One region of the Nonomuraea sp. NPDC049624 genome, then DNA from elsewhere that is predicted to be linked to it. Evidence: riboswitches for the same ligand, from Rfam matches in the RefSeq annotation. Region 1 holds a riboswitch; the other holds the start of a gene.
What was found. A riboswitch is a leader RNA that binds a small molecule or an ion and turns the genes downstream of it on or off. The one in region 1 is predicted to bind S-adenosylmethionine.
Positions count from the first base shown of each region.

Region 2: it holds a riboswitch for S-adenosylmethionine, as region 1 does, so the genes downstream of both, thrC (threonine synthase) here and AB0J76_RS05480 (aminotransferase class V-fold PLP-dependent enzyme) in region 1, are expected to answer to the same signal.

Region 1 is NZ_JBFAOR010000001.1:1,043,128-1,046,333, forward strand. Features, by position in the region: gene AB0J76_RS05480 (aminotransferase class V-fold PLP-dependent enzyme) at 1-1,289, opposite strand, end outside; SAM riboswitch class IV at 1,336-1,451, opposite strand; gene AB0J76_RS05485 (cytochrome P450) at 1,524-2,726, shown strand; gene AB0J76_RS05490 (SAM-dependent methyltransferase) at 2,710-3,206, opposite strand, start outside.
Region 2 is NZ_JBFAOR010000017.1:130,662-133,867, reverse strand. Features, by position in the region: gene AB0J76_RS44945 (trehalose-6-phosphate synthase) at 1-1,014, opposite strand, end outside; gene AB0J76_RS44940 (RNA polymerase sigma factor) at 1,046-1,600, shown strand; SAM riboswitch class I at 1,681-1,821, shown strand; gene thrC (threonine synthase) at 1,835-3,067, shown strand; gene AB0J76_RS44930 (MoaD/ThiS family protein) at 3,093-3,206, shown strand, end outside.

The DNA of each region.
Region 1 (3,206 bases):
CGGCTGACCAGGTCGCGCAGGGCCTCGATCAGGCGGTCGACGTGCTCCTGCGTGCTGCCGATGCCGATGGAGGCGCGCACCGCCGAGGCGGTGCCATCCTCGCAGCCGCCGTCCGAGGTGCCCAGCAGGTGCCGGACGAACGGGTGCGCGCAGAACTTCCCGTCCCGCACGCCGATGCCGTACTCGCCGGACAGCGCCTCGGCCACCTCCCGGGCCGAGTAGCCGTCCACGACGAACGACACGATCCCCACCCGCGGGTGGTCCTCGCCCCACAGCGACAGCTCGCGCACCCCGTCGATCGAGGCCAGACCGGTGCGCAGCCGGGCGATCAGGCGCTCCTCCTCGCGCACCAGCTCCGTCCACCCCGTGGCGGTGAGCGCGTCGCAGGCGGCGGCCAGGGCGATGGCGCCGAGCACGTTGGGGGTGCCGGCCTCGTGGCGGGGCTCGGGGTCGTCGTGCCACTCGGTGGTCTCGCCCACCGAGCGCACCGCGCCGCCGCCCTTCAGGTACGGCTCGCCCGCCGCCAGCCAGTCCCGGCGTCCGACCAGTACGCCGGCGCCGAAGGGCGCGTACAGCTTGTGCCCGGAGAAGGCCACGTAGTCCAGGTCGAGCGCGGTCAGGTTGAGCCTGCGGTGCGGGACGAGCTGGGCGGCGTCCACCAGGATCCGGGCGCCGTGCCGGTGGGCGATGTGGGCGAGGGCGGCGATGGGCCACAGCTCGCCGGTGACGTTGGACGCGGCGGTGACCACGAGCAGCTTGGGGCCCTCGATCCCGGCCAGCGCCTCGTCGGCGGCGCGGACGGCCTCGCCGGGGAAGGCGGGCGGCGCCAGCCGTACGGACCGCTCCCAGGGCAGCAGCGAGGCGTGGTGCTCGGAGTCGAAGACGACGACGGTCGTGCCCTCGGGCAGGCAGCCGGCCAGCAGGTTGGTGGCGTCGGTGGTGTTGCGGGTGAAGATGACGGCGTCGTCCGGGCGGGCGCCGACGAAGGCCCGGACCGTGTGGCGGGCCTGCTCGTAGCGGGCGGTGGTGAGCTGGGAGGCGTAGCCCGCGCCGCGGTGGACGCTGGAGTAGGCCGGGAGCGCGGCGGCGACGGCGGCGCTGACCGGCTCAAGACAGGGCGCGCTGGCCGCGTAGTCGAGGTTGGCGTAGCTGACCAGCCGGCCGCCCTTGACCGGCACCTCGAGGTCGGCGCCGAGCACGGCGGGGATCGCCCGTCCGGAGGCGGGGACGGCGGGGGCCTCGGCGGCGGCCTGGGCGGGAACGGAGTTGAAGATCGTCAGCGTGGACACGGCACAGCTCCTCACGGGTCGGTCGGACCCCTGGGAGCAGCCACGGAGCCCGCGCTTGCCCGCCACACCTCGTGACGGACCAGGTCTTCACCCGGGGCACCCCGCCGCGGACGCGAGGGTTGCCGGCCAGCTAGCCGGGGCTTGTCGCTGGCACTCATGACCTACGACGGCACTATAACCGACACCCGGGCATGATTCGCAAGCTCAGCAGGTCAACCCGTCTCATAAGATGAAATGGTGCGCTTTGATCCCTGGAATCCGGATTTCGTCGTCGACCCCTATCCGGCGTACGACGAGCTGAGGCGCGAGGCGCCCGTCCGCTACTTCGAGCCGTCCAACCAGTGGCTGATCTCCCGGCACGCGGACGTGAACGCGCTGCTCAGGGACCGGCGGCTGGGCCGCGACTACACCCACGTCGCCACGCACGAGGAGTTCGGCCGGCAGCCCGCGCCGGAGTTCCAGGAAGCCTTCTGGCGGGTCAGCAGGAACGGCATGCTGGAGGTCGAGCCGCCGGACCACACGAGGCTGCGCCGGCTGGTGTCCAAGGCGTTCACGCCGCGCATGGTCGAGTCGCTGCGCCCGCGCGTCCGGGCCATCGCCGAGAGCCTGATCGACGCCTACGTCGAAAAGGGCGGCGGCGACCTGATCGCCGAGGTGGCCGAGCCGCTGCCGGTCACCGTCATCGCCGAGATGCTCGGCGTCCCCGAGCAGGACCGTCACCTGCTGCGCCCGTGGTCGGCCGACATGTGCGGCATGTACGAGCTCAACCCCAGCCTGGAGACCCAGCACCAGGCGGTACGCGCGGCCGAGGAGTTCGAGTCCTACCTCAAGGACCTGGCCCGCGACCGGCTGGCCAACCCCGGCGACGACCTCGTCAGCGCCCTGGCCGCGATCCCCGAGCTGACCCTCGACGAGCTGGCCGGCACCTGCGTGCTGCTGCTCAACGCGGGCCACGAGGCCACGGTCAACGTCACCGGCAACGGCTGGCGGGCCCTGCTGAAGAACCCCGGCGAGCTGGCCCGGCTGCGCGCCGACCGTTCGCTGCTGCCGACCGCGATCGAGGAGCTGCTGCGCTACGACACCCCGCTGCAGCTGTTCGAGCGCTGGGTGCTGGAGGACATCGAGGTGCGCGGCGTGCGGATCCCGCGCGGCTCGGAGGTCGCCTGCCTGTTCGGCTCGGCCAACAGGGACCCCGAGGTGTTCGAGGACCCCGACCGGCTCGACCTGGGCCGTCCGGACAACCCGCACATCTCCTTCGGCGCCGGCATCCACTTCTGCCTGGGCGCGCCGCTGGCCAGGATCGAGCTGACGGAGTCGTTCACCGCCCTGCTGGACCGGGTCGGGACGATCGAGCTGCGCGCGGAGCCGGTCTACAAGCCGGGCTTCGTCATCCGCGGCCTGCGCTCGCTCGACCTCGACGTCACCGGCTCTGGCTGAGCCAGCCGAACCCGCCGAGCCCGGCCGGATCGATCAGCTCGCCCTCCTCCGACGCCCTCGACAACGCGCGTACGTAGGCGCGCGGATCGGTGCGGGCGAGGTCGACCGGCGGCCGGGCGCCGGTGAGGCCGAGCGCCCGCAACATGTCACGCTGTGTGGACAAGGTTGTGGATATCGCGCCGGCCCGCCGCCCGGCCTCGGCACACGCGTCGAGCGCGACGTGGGCGGTGATGTCGCAGGTCCCGTCGGGGATGGGCGTGACGACGGCGCCGTCGCGGTAACCGGTCAGCGTGCCACAGAGCGGTCGGTTATCCACAGGGTGTGCATAATCCACGGCTATCGCCCGGCCGCGGGCGAGGCGTACCAGAACGGAGGCCCAGGCGTCGTCACGGGGACGGCCGATCTCGGCGCGCGTGCCCACGTGCGGCAGCGGCCACCAGCGGTCGAGCCACTCGCGGTCGGCGGGCCGCAGCGGGCCGC
Region 2 (3,206 bases), on a different contig from region 1:
CGACGCGGTGTACTCGCGGTATTCGGGCAGGTCGTGCCGGCTGGGGTAGGCGAAGGCCAGGTGGACGACCTTGCCGTGCCACTCCGGATGGGCGGCCAGGAACTCCCGGTAGGCCAGCAGCCCGCGCACGATGTTCTTGGACAGCTCGGTACGGTCGATGCGGACGATCAGCCGGCGTCCGGCCACCTGCTCGGCCAGCGCGGCCATGTGCGACTCGACGTCGGGCTCGCAGGCCCGCGCCCACAGCGCCGCGCCGTCCACGCCCAGGCTGTGCACGCCGACGCGGGTCGTCCTGCCCTCGTGGGTGACCGTGCGGGCCGCGCGGTCCACCCGCGCGCCCAGCAGCGCCTCGCAGCAGTCCATGAACGCCGCCGCCCACCGGGCGGTGAGGAAGCCCGCGTGGTCGGCTCCCAGGATGCCGTCGAGCACCTCCCCGGTCACCGCGTCGGGCAGCAGGGAGAAGTACTCGGGAGGCGCCCACGGCGTGTGGCTGAAGTGGGCGATGCGCAGGTCGGGCCGCTCGGCGCGGAGCATCGCCGGGGTGAGCGTGAGGTGGTAGTCCTGGACCATCACGCGGGCGCCGTGCCCGGCCTCCTCGGCCAGCGCCAGCGCGAACGCGCCGTTGTAGTCGCGGTAGGACTCCCACTCGCGCCGGAACCTGGTGCCGAAACTGGGGGAGTTGGGGATGTCGTACAGCAGGTGGTTGACGAACCACAAGGTCGAGTTGGCCACGGCGTTGTAGGCGCGGTGGAAGGTGGCCGCGGGGATGTCGAGCATGCGCAGGGCGCCCGTGTCGTAGCCGCCGCGGTCGAGCCGGCCCCCCGGGGCCAGGCGCACGGCGCTGCGGTCGCCGTCGGACAGCGCGGCGCACACCCACAGCACGCCGTGCTCCTTGGCCACCCCCGACAGGCCCGAGACGAGGCCGCCACCACCGCGTTTCATGGTCAGCTCACCGTCGTCGTCGACGGTGAAGGAGACCGGCCCGCGGTTGGACGCCACGAGAACGCTGTTCATTTGGGCTCCCTTCGCCCATAGGATCCCAGCTATGGCGCTAGATGAGCTAACCGAGGAACTCGCCCGCTCGGCCGCGGCCGGAGACCATCGCGCGCTCGGCGAGCTCCTGGCCAGGATCGAGCCTGACGTGATGCGCCACTGCGCCCGGATCCTGCCCTATCACCAGGACGCGGAAGAAGCCTCGCAGGACACTCTGCTGGCCGTGGCGCGCAACATCGGCCGGTTCGAGGGGCGGGCCAGGTTCAGCACCTGGCTGCACATCGTGACCGCCAACTGCGCGCGCACCACGTACCGCTCGCTGAAGCGCAGGGCCGCCGAGCAGACGTCGGAGGAGCTGCCGATGCAGAAGCCGGACGCGCGGCGGGTCAGCGTGATCGCCGGCTCGCGGCTCGACCTGCTCGACGCGATGGAGGCGCTGGAGGCCGACAAGCCCGACCTGGCCCAGGCGCTGGTGCTGCGCGACATCGTCCAGCTCGACTACAGCGAGGTGGCCGAGCAGCTCAACATCCCGCTCGGCACCGCCAAGTCCCGCATCCACCAGGCCCGCAAGTACGTGCAGGGAGTCCTCGGGGAGGACTATCGGTGAGACGCGTTCTCTCGCATGCTGAGACGGGTGGTCGTTTCCACCACTTGAGAAGGTAGAGTCCTTTTCGAACAACTGAATATTGCTCATCCAGAGGGGTGGAGGGACCGGCCCTGCGAAGCCCCGGCAACCCTCCCGGCTTGTGCTCGCGACCTGGCGAGGCCGACCGGGACAAGGTGCCAATTCCGGTTCGCGGTCAAGGTGGCCGCGGGCGAAGATGAGGGAAGGCCTCGCTTCATGTCGCTCGACTTTGGTCCTGCCGTCGCTCTGTCCTGCCGCGAGTGCGGCACGCGCTACCCCCTGGGTCCCAGCTTCGCCTGCCTGGAGTGTTTCGGGCCGCTCGAAGCGGCCTACTCCTTCGGCCAGGTGACCCGCGCGGACATCGAGTCCGGCCCCGCCAACATCTGGCGCTACCGCCACCTGCTCCCGGTCCCCGCCGACGTGGCGAGCAAGCCCAACATGAACCCGGGCTGGACGAAGCTGGTCAAGGCCGGCAACCTCGGCAAGGCGCTCGGCATCCGGTCCCTGTACGTGAAGGACGACTCGGGCAACCCCACCCACTCCTTCAAGGACCGGGTGGTCGCCATCGCCGTCGAGGCGGCCAGGAACTTCGGTTTCCACACGCTCTCCTGCTCCTCCACGGGCAACCTCGCCGGCGCGGTCACCGCCGCCGCCGCGCGGGCCGGCCTCGACGCGTGCGTGTTCATCCCGGCCGACCTCGAAGCGGCCAAGATCGCCATGGCCCGGGTGTTCGGCGGCCGGCTGATCGGCATCGACGGCACGTACGACGAGGTCAACCGGTTCTGTTCGGAGCTGATCGGCGACCCGCTGGGCGAGCGGTGGGGGTTCGTCAACGTCAACCTGCGGCCCTACTACGCCGAGGGGTCCAAGACGCTCGCGTACGAGATCGCCGAACAGCTCGGCTGGCGGCTGCCCGAGCAGATCGTCATCCCCATCGCCTCCGGCTCCCAGCTCACGAAGATCGACAAGGGGTTCAAGGAGCTGATCGCGCTCGGGCTGGTCGAGGACACCCCCTACAAGGTGTTCGGGGCCCAGGCGGCCGGGTGCTCGCCGGTCTCGACGGCGTACAAGGCGGGGCACGACGTCGTCCAGCCGGTCAAGCCGGACACGATCGCCAAGTCGCTGGCCATCGGCAACCCCGCCGACGGGCCGTACGTGCTGGACATCGCCCGGCGCACGGGCGGGGGCGTCGAGGACGTCACCGACCCCGAGATCGTCGCCGCCATCAAGCTCCTGGCCTCCACCGAGGGCATCTTCGCCGAGACCGCCGGCGGCGTCACGGTGGGCGTGCTGAAGAAGCTCGTCGAGACGGGCAGGCTCGACCCCGAGGCCGAGACCGTGGTCCTGAACACCGGCGACGGCCTCAAGACGCTCGACGCGATCAGCGACGACGCGCGGCCCACCGCCGTGATCCGGCCCTCTCTCGACGCGTTCCGCGCGACTGTCTGACAATCCAGGAAAGGCAACAAAAACCATGAGCGTTTCTGTGCGGATTCCCACCATTCTGCGCACTTACACCGGGGGTAACGCCGAGGTGAGTGGCGAAGGGGCGACTCTTCGTGACGTTCTCGCCAAGCTCGACTCCGAC